DNA from 3 places in the Tolypothrix campylonemoides VB511288_2 genome. Region 1 is predicted to be linked to each of the others. Evidence: riboswitches for the same ligand, from Rfam matches in the RefSeq annotation. Region 1 holds a riboswitch; each other region holds the start of a gene.

Evidence for each region. A riboswitch is a leader RNA that binds a small molecule or an ion and turns the genes downstream of it on or off. The one in region 1 is predicted to bind cyclic di-AMP.
Region 2: it holds a riboswitch for cyclic di-AMP, as region 1 does, so the genes downstream of both, ntrB (nitrate ABC transporter permease) here and AB0756_RS34100 (glycosyltransferase) in region 1, are expected to answer to the same signal.
Region 3: it holds a riboswitch for cyclic di-AMP, as region 1 does, so the genes downstream of both, AB0756_RS28060 (hypothetical protein) here and AB0756_RS34100 (glycosyltransferase) in region 1, are expected to answer to the same signal.

What each region holds. Positions count from the first base shown of each region.
Region 1 covers NZ_JBFPMW010000016.1:4,388-7,541, reverse strand. Annotated here, with positions in the region: gene AB0756_RS34105 (glycoside hydrolase family 31 protein) at 1-1,042, shown strand, start outside; cyclic di-AMP (ydaO/yuaA leader) riboswitch at 1,503-1,727, shown strand; gene AB0756_RS34100 (glycosyltransferase) at 1,888-3,154, shown strand, end outside.
Region 2 covers NZ_JBFPMW010000011.1:130,561-133,714, forward strand. Annotated here, with positions in the region: gene AB0756_RS28040 (sensor histidine kinase) at 1-616, opposite strand, end outside; cyclic di-AMP (ydaO/yuaA leader) riboswitch at 983-1,209, shown strand; gene ntrB (nitrate ABC transporter permease) at 1,304-2,155, shown strand; gene AB0756_RS28050 (ABC transporter substrate-binding protein) at 2,252-3,154, shown strand, end outside.
Region 3 covers NZ_JBFPMW010000011.1:133,738-136,891, forward strand. Annotated here, with positions in the region: gene AB0756_RS28050 (ABC transporter substrate-binding protein) at 1-529, shown strand, start outside; gene AB0756_RS28055 (ABC transporter ATP-binding protein) at 590-1,429, shown strand; cyclic di-AMP (ydaO/yuaA leader) riboswitch at 1,510-1,704, shown strand; gene AB0756_RS28060 (hypothetical protein) at 1,854-2,555, shown strand; gene AB0756_RS28065 (ArsB/NhaD family transporter) at 2,761-3,154, shown strand, end outside.

The DNA of each region.
Region 1 (3,154 bases):
CGGGTTACTACAGGCAAAAGCAGCATATGAAAGTTTGTGCCAATACCATCCCCAGCAACGCCCTTTTATTGTTTCCCGTGCGGGCTGGGCTGGTCTTCAGCGCTACGCTTGGACTTGGACGGGTGATGTAGAGTGTACCTGGATTGCGTTGCGTACAACTATAGCAACAGTCGTAGGTTTGGGGCTTTCTGGCATTCCTTATAGCGGTCCCGATATCGGTGGTTTTCAGGGAAATCCTAGTGCTGAGCTTTACTTGCGGTGGTTCCAAATGGCAACCTTTTTTACGTTTTACCGCACCCACTCTTCTAATAATGTGGAACACCGCACGCCTTGGACTTATGGAGAACCTTATTTAAGTATCATTCGGCAATATTTAGAACTCCGTTACCGATTGCTTCCCTATTTCTATACCTTGTCTTGGGAAGCAACACAAAAAGGTTATCCTCCCGTGCGTCCTCTTTTCTGGTCTGCAACGGATGAACCCGAACTCTGGTCTGTGGAAGATGCTTTCTTGTTGGGTGAGGCGTTACTTGTTTGTCCGATCGTACAAGAAGGAGCGCGATCGCGACAAGTGATTTTACCTAAAGGTTTCTGGTATAATTTTTGGGATGATACAGCTTTAGAAGGTTCCCAACAAATCACAATCGAAGCACCGCTAGAACAAATTCCCCTGTTCGTTTTGGCTGGAAGTATTTTACCAATGGAGGAGAAAAAGCAATTAATTCTCCATATTTACCCTCCTGTAGAAGAAGACAGCCGTGAAACCGTTCTCTACACTGATGCAGGTGATGGCTATGGAGAATCAAGAGTAGATAAGTTTGGGATGACACGTTCCGAGAACGGTCTGGAAATCACTTGGACAGAAGAAGGGAAATATCCTTTCCCCTATAAATCGATGAGCCTACACGTACATGGAATCAAACTGCAACAAGTGTGGGTTGATGGAGAAGAGGTGACTTGCACCGGACAGATATTGGAGTTCCCAAACTTAGAGGGGGGTGATGTCAGCGATCGCTTCCATCAGGTTCGCATCCAAGGCTAGGGATTGGGACGTGAGCCCTCATGCTCCCAAACTATTCGATATCGGTGGGCATTGCCCACCCAACTAGCCGAAAAATTAAAAAAAGAAAATGATATTTTGTCATCTCTCGCTAGACATAAAATTGATTTAATATTTGCAACAAAATATTCAGATAAAAAAGTAATGCATATAATTTTCTTTAAAGAAAATTCATATAATTATGATAACTTATGTTAAGCATTTGAAATTTATTTCGATGAAGGATATATGTTGGATGGAGGTCGTACTTCATAATTGTTTATCCATAACTTGTTAGACCAAGCTGGCTTTGTTAAACGGTTACGTTCAGAATTACACAACTCGCAGTAAAACGTAATGGAGAGTAGCAATGCTTGTTGCTAAAAGAAGTCTTCCTTGAAGAAGGTTGACTTATGTGAAGGTTACGCGTTAAATTCTTAACAATATAGATTCGGTCTGCCTAATTCTTGGTTTGCCTTAGACACAGTGTTCCCGTAGGTAAACTTGAAGCGGAGGAACCACCGTTGGGGCTAATCTTTAAAAAGGATAGAGACTTAAGTATAAAGGATAAATAAGAGGTCCTTTTTCTCACATCATCCTTTAAACTTTATATTTCATCCTTGTTAAAGAGGGACATCTCTCAGTCCTAGCCCGTCAGCTAACTTCGTCGGCATTGAGAGGAGACTGAGCGAACAGCATTCTTAACAAGTAATGCCTTGTTCTCGTCGGTATCCTTGGCTGGTATCTGTGCGCTTCGTTGTACCTGCCCTTAGCTTTGGGTAAGGGGTCATATTACCTCCACTCAGATATCTGAGGCAGGAAAGATTGCCATGTGGTGAAGTTTAACTATGCTACTGACAAAAAAGCATCGTATCGCTTTGATTTCTGTGGATGGAGATCCTGCTGCAGAAATAGGACAAGAAGAGGCTGGTGGACAAAACGTGTATGTCCGTCAGATAGGTTACGCACTAGCTCAAAAAGGTTGGCAGGTGGATATGTTCACTCGCCTCAGCAGTCCCGAGCAAGCAGCTATTATCCAACATGGAACTAACTGTCGAACAATTCGGCTAAAAGCTGGTCCGATAGAGTTTATAGGTCGGGATAGCCTGCTAGATTATCTACCTGAATTTATCGCAGAGTTTCAATCATTCCAGCAAAATCAAGGTTTTCAGTATTCTCTGGTTCACACTCACTATTGGTTGTCTTCTTGGGTGGGTATGGAACTAAAAAAGCGGCAACCATTGATTCAAGTGCATACATACCATTCATTAGGAGCAGTGAAATACAGCACTGTTTCTGACGTACCAGCAATAGCTAGTATCAGACTAGCTGTAGAAAAAAATTGTCTGGAGTGTGTCGATCGAGTTGTTGCGACTAGCCCCCAAGAACAGGAACATATGCGAAAGCTAGTTTCTTCTCTTGGACGCATAGAAGTTATTCCTTGCGGTACCGATATTGAGAAATTTGGCTCGGTTGAACGCTCTCAAGCACGTCAAACATTGGGTATTGCTCCTGATGCAAAGGTTGTACTCTACGTTGGTCGCTTTGATAAACGCAAGGGTATTGAGACACTTGTGAGAGCTTTTGCAAAGTCAAGTTTGCACTCTGTCGCTAACCTACAATTAATTATTGGAGGTGGCAGTCGTCCCGGTTATAGTGATGGAATCGAGCGCGATCGCATCTCTGGTATTGTGTCTGAACTTGGACTGGAGAATTACACAGCCTTTCCAGGTCGTCTAGATGAGGCTGTTCTGCCTTTATACTATGCAGCGGCTGATGTGTGTGTTGTCCCCAGTCACTACGAACCTTTTGGTTTGGTTGCCATTGAAGCGATGGCGAGCCGAACTCCAGTTGTTGCCAGTGATGTTGGTGGTTTGCGATTTACAGTAGTACCTGAGGTAACAGGATTGCTTGCTCCTCCCAAGGATGAAGATGCTTTTGCCTTAGCTATTGACCGCATTCTAATCAATCCAGAATGGCGGGATCGCCTTGGTGAAGCAGGTAGACAGCGTGTAGAAATTGCTTTCAGCTGGCAAAGTGTTGCCTCCAGATTAACTCATCTTTACACTCATTTGTTACCAGAAGTTGTCACCACACAAGAACAAGAGAGAAAAC
Region 2 (3,154 bases), on a different contig from region 1:
CTTTTTCCTCTTTTTCCTCAGAATGCTTTCTTTGCAGGCGTAAAAATAAATCTGAGTACCCAATGATGGAAGTTAAAGGGCTTTTAAGTTCGTGTGCTAGATAAGATATATGATCTTGATTTGACCTTAATAAGCGGGTAAGTTCCTGATTGTTAAGGCTTAACTGGTTTTGTAGCTGCTGTAGTTCTGTCAAGCGCTGTTCTGTGTAGCTTTGAAAACAAGATGCGATCGCTTCATCTAAAACTATATCAATGAGTCGTACAGCTCGCATCACTTCCCCTACAGATGCTTGTAAAAATTCCGGTTCAATTGTCTTAAATATAATCTCTCGCAGTACACGGTATTCTCGTGCAATTTCTGCTGCATCATAACCCTGTTCAGCTCTAAGAGTTCCATGATGCAAACTTTCTTGAACGATCTGTTTCATTTCATCATCTTGTGGACTTTTAGCCAGAACATCTGCTAGTGCTGAGAGGACATCAGTGAGATGATTTTTGATAGCTGAGCGTGAGAGATTTTTGGTGATGGGAATTTTTTTGTCTTCTCGAACAGCTTTCACCCACTCTTCTACAATTGTTTGAGTTTTATTTTGTAGCAGTTGACTAAAATCTTTCATTGCGTGCAGATGAACAATATTTAACTATAGCAATCTTATTTGATTTGGGAAACATCCGTATGCCTGGGATTACCTGCTAAAATTATGATTTAGTAGGCAATGCCTAAAATATAGTATTTCAAATTTTTCATGAATATTCTAAAATTTCTATGTGGGTAATGAGTAAAAATAGTTTTTAATATTATGATTATCTAAAGCAAACATTATGTAAATTATACTCAATACATAATTCTTCTTAAATATTTACACCAGAAGATGGAGAAAGATCTTAACAGGATAAATAATAATAGATGGTAAAATGAAAATCCTCTATCTCTGGATACCTTGACGCTACTGTGTAGCAGTGTTACATTTATCTAAAATTTAAGAGTAAGTCAGCCTAATCTGGCTAATGGCAAGTTTGCATTAGTTAGAGCGGAGGAACCATTCAAAGGGGCGTATCCTGAGAAAGGGTCAAATATAAAGGGTATGGGGATAAAAAGAGGGGGCAGTAGTAACTTCATCCTTTACACTTTATACTTAATCCTTCTCAGGGAGAGTATCTCTCAACTCTAGCCCGTCAGCTAACTTCGTAGGCACTGAGAGGAGACTGAAGAGACAATAGTCTTTATTGAATCTCATCAGTATCCCTGGCTGGTACTGCTCGGTTTTTTGTACCCGCATTTAAGTCTGGTGAGGTGAAGCAGAGTGTTTCAATTAAACATAGCTGCAATTATTGCAGTTGCTGGACAAGCAGCCTGGAAAAGAACAAAACCCGTACTGGTGAAAGAAACCTTTATACTGCCAGTGCTTGGATTTTTAGGAATTATTCTACTGTGGTGGGTTATTGCTCTTGCTAATCATGAATTAATGCCAACCCCACCAGAAGCGCTGGTTGCCAACTTGGACTACATCCTGAACCCATTTTATCAGAGAGGACCGGGCAATTTAGGAATTGGATGGTTGTTAATCGCAAGCTTGCGGCGGGTATTGTTAGGTTTTTTATTGGGTGCTGTAGTTGCAATTCCCTTAGGGTTTTTGATTGGAATGTCCAAAACGGCAATGCTTGCTCTCAACCCAGTCATTCAAATTTTTAAACCTGTGTCACCTTTGGCTTGGCTACCAATTGCCCTAGCTATCTTCAATTTGGCAGATCCATCAGCCATATTTGTTATTTTCATCACCTCCTTGTGGCCTACAATCATCAATACTGCACTGGGCGTGTCAAGTGTTTCCAAAGACTATATAGATGTAGCAAGAGTCTTAGAAATGCCACGTTGGCGGCGAATTACAAAAATTATTTGGCCCGCAAGTCTACCATATATCTTCACTGGCTTGCGGATCAGCTTGGGAATTGCTTGGCTGGTGATCGTTGCTGTAGAAATGCTAACTGGTGGTATCGGAATCGGCTTTTTTGTGTGGGATGAGTGGAGCCGTCTCAACTTGAGCTCGGTATTCTTAGCCGTATTGGTCATTGGCTTAACTGGGCTATTGCTTGATTTTGCAGTAGGCCAAATTCAAGAGTTAGTCACTCGTCGTCCGGGAAAAACCGCAAGTTAACTAAAGGATAGTGGTTAGTAGGGGCGCAAGGCATTGCGCCCGCACAGTAGTTAGTAGAACCACTAACAATTAACAACTAATAACTAACAATCATTTATGAACAACGCCGATAAGAAAAATCTTTTGCATCGACGGGAGTTTTTGGTAGGAGTAGGGGCAACAGCAGCGGGAATGGCTTTATCTTCATGTGCTATCTCCGGAGACCGCAGTGCTAAAGGGCTAACAGAAGAAGCTGCTGCCGTTCAACCTGTTGTTGATTCCAAAACGTTAGAAAAACCGAATCTCACTGTTGGTTATGTCCCTGTCAACGATTGTGCGCCCTTTGCTATTGCTTGGAAAAAAGGTTTTTTCCGCAAATATGGGTTGAACGTCAAACTCAATCGAGAAGCAAGCTGGGCAACATCTCGTGATGGAATTATCTTTGGTCGCCTTGATGCCTCACCCGTTGTGTCTGGTGCTGTAACCAATGCCAGAATCGGCGCTGAAGGTGCTCGTCACGCCCCTTTATGTGCAGCCATGACAATTCACCGTCATGGAAATGCCATGACGATGAATAAAGCCATGTGGGATTTTGGGTTGCGCCCGTGGTATCAGTACAAAGCACAATATGGCGATCGAGCTTTGGAAGAGTTTGGTCGGGATTTTCGAGATTTTTTTGAAAAACAGCCAGCGGAAAGTAAAGTTTGGGCAGTTGTTCTTAGTTCTGCCATTTACGAGTACTTTATCCGCTATATATCAGCTGCTGCAGGAGTCGATCCATTTAAAGAGTTTCGGGTCATTATTGTTCCCCCACCACAAATGGTGACGAACGTGCGTATTGGCGCAATGCAAGCCTATATGGTGGCAGAACCTTGGAATACTCGTGCAATTACTGGTAATGAAGGTGTAGGTTTTACCTTTGCTCAAGGCAAAGAAGTCTGGTTGGGACATCCAGATAGACTTTTGGGGGTGATGGAATCATTTATCGTCAATTATCCCAAAACCTATCGCTCTCTGGTC
Region 3 (3,154 bases), on a different contig from region 1:
GTATTGCAGCAAACCTGAAAACCGTCAAGAAGTTGCCGAACTGATAACAGATCGTTCGTTTACTGGTGCAAAACCTAGAAAAAAAGGTGCGCCAACAACTAAATTTACTGGTCCCGCTATTTTGGGCAACTATAACTATGGTGGGTTTGATGGTAAGGATCGCACGATAAAAGCTGCTGATACGACAATTTTCTTCGACATTCCTGACAACATTCCTAAAAGCCCTGACGAACACTCTACATTTTTATGGAGATCCAGAAGTATTTGGATGATGACTCAAGCAGCACGTTGGGGTCAAATCAAGAAATTTCCCAAAGATGCAGAGAAACTAGCTGCACAAGGTTGGAGAACAGATTTATATCGTGAAATTGCTGCAGAAATGGGTATTAAGTCGCCCAAAGAAGATTTCAAGGTCGAGTCCCCTGAAGTTTTCATAGACAACAAAGGTTTCGATCCCAGCGATCCTGTAGGCTATCTCAACAGTTTTGAAATTAGAGCCAACGCCCCTACTCGGTTTTATATGTCCTAACTCCATAGGGATATTGCTTACAACTCTCTCCACAAATCTTTACTCTCTCTTAAAGCTACCATGACAAAATCAACTCCATTGACAAACGATAGCAATTCGCGCACTATGGGCGCTACTCCGTTTCTGGAAATTGACAGTGTCACCAAATCCTATCCAAAACCTGATGGTGAGCAATTTGTCGTTCTGGATAATGTCAATCTAACCATAGGTGAAGATGAGTATATTTCTGTCATCGGTCACTCTGGTTGCGGTAAGTCCACTCTTTTGAAGATTGTTGCTGGTTTAGAAAAAGCGACCTCTGGTTCCGTAAGATTGGATGGCAAAGAAATTCGCAAACCCGGTGCTGAACGCATGATGGTGTTTCAACACTACTCCCTGCTACCTTGGTTGACTGTACGGGAGAATATCCGACTAGCGGTGGATGAAGTGCTCAAAGATGCCTCAAGATCTGAAAAAATCAGCATTGTTAATGAACACTTGGCAATGGTAAACTTAAATGCGGCAGCTGACAAATACCCCGATGAAATTTCTGGTGGAATGAAGCAGCGTGTGGGGATCGCAAGAGCCTTAGCTATTCGTCCAAAAATGTTGTTGATGGATGAACCGTTCGGGGCATTAGATGCATTGACTCGGGGGAAATTACAGCGGCAAGTATTGGATATTTGGGAAAACCATCGTCAGGCTGTGATGATGGTCACTCATGACGTGGATGAGGCAATTTATATGTCAGATCGTATTGTTCTCATGACTAATGGACCCTCTGCTAAGATTGGAGAAATCTTGGAAGTACCCTTTCCTCATCCACGCGATCGCGGAGCAATGCGAAACTCTAAAGAATATTTTGAACTTCGCAATCACGCCTTGAATTTCCTAGATAAGTACTTTACTCAAGATGAGTAATTACCAGCAACAGCGATCGGCGACTAGTAACCAGTAATAACTAAATAATTGTTAACTGAGAACTAGTCGTCGATCGCTGTTAAAGTGGGTAGCCTAATTTAAATTTCCGAAATTTGAAGCGGAGGAACCAATTTTTGGGGCTTATCTTGTAAAAGGATAAAGGATAAATGAGAAACTGCGTTTTCTTAGTTCATTCTTCATACTTCCGATTTCAAGAGAGACACCTTCCAGTCTTAGCCCGTCAGCTAACTCCGTAGGCAATGGAAGGAACCCCAACATTTGGCTGTAATAACAGTTTCCATTGGGGATTCCTTAGACAGGATAAAAGATGAAAAGTTGTCTTAAGTTAGCTCAACTTCACACTTTATCCTTTAGATAACCCGCTTCTCCTTATTAAGTAGTTTCGTGCTGAGAGAAGAAGACTGTGAATATTAAGCCATTATTAGTGCGTCTGCAAAATGCTATTGGAAGAGATGATTTGATTGAGCAAATGGTACTGCTTCCAACACCAAAAATGTCTATTTCTGAAGAAATCCAAGCGTCAACATCAATAAATTTAATTGTTGGCTATAACAGTTCTCCGAACAGTCATACTGCGCTAGATATTGCTTTGTTAACAGCTCACCAAACACGTTTGGCTACGAAAGCTCAAGTAACAGTTCAAGTTGTCTATGTCATGGAAGATCGTTTAATGTCTGGTGGTGCAGAAGTTTTGCCAGCAGATGACGTGGGAAGCAGTCGCAGATCCGATCGACAAGTAATACAACATTTTTTAACAGACTCCGAAGAAGAAGAATTGAATACGGGGATTGTAACTCAAACAAGATGGCAAAATAACTCAACACACCCAATACAGGAAGAAAAATCTGTAGATAGATTCGCGCAAGCAGAACGTATTTTGAGACAAGCCAGCAGTTTGGCGGCTGAATGGAAAAGTTCTTTCAAAGCTCATTTACGGTTTGGTTGTGTTGCAACAGAACTTAAAAAAGTTGTTGTTTCAGAATCAGCTGATATCTTATTCCTTGGCTGTAACTCAATCCGTCATCCAATCGTACAAAATCTTGGTTCTCAATTCCCGTGTTCGGTATTAGGGATTCCAAATTCAATTCAAAATAAATACATTTAGAGGCGAAAATTTTGTAATTACCACATTTAGAAACCCGACTTTTTTTTAGAAGTCGGGTTTCTAATTCTTTAGGAGTGCATTACGAACATAAATATACTAAAACAATTAAAAAATGGTTTACCTTTCAATTGTTGCCTTTTGAAAACTTCGAGAATATGCTTATAATTCTAGTATTCTATAACCAAAGACTAACTATTAACCAATAATGGAAAACTGGCAAGCACTTATTAGTATTCTCACATTTATAAGCGTCATAATCTTAATCATGACAGAGTGGGTAAATTTGACAATTGCTGCGTTATTAGGAGCGTTGTTATTGGTTTTTACTAATGTCATGACTTTAGGAGATGCTGTTAGTTATATCGGTAACAGCCACGGAACATTGGGTTTGTTCTTTGGAGTCATGGTACTTGTCAGAGCATTTGAACCTACTAAGATTTTTGAATATCTTGCAACTCAAATAGTTATCCTTGCAAAAGGTAAGGGGAATCGTCTATTGCTAGGAATTGTAGGAATTACGACTCCTATTTGTGCTGTTTTGCCAAATGCTACTACAGTTATGTTATTAGCACCTTTAATTCCACCAATTGCAGAGGAAG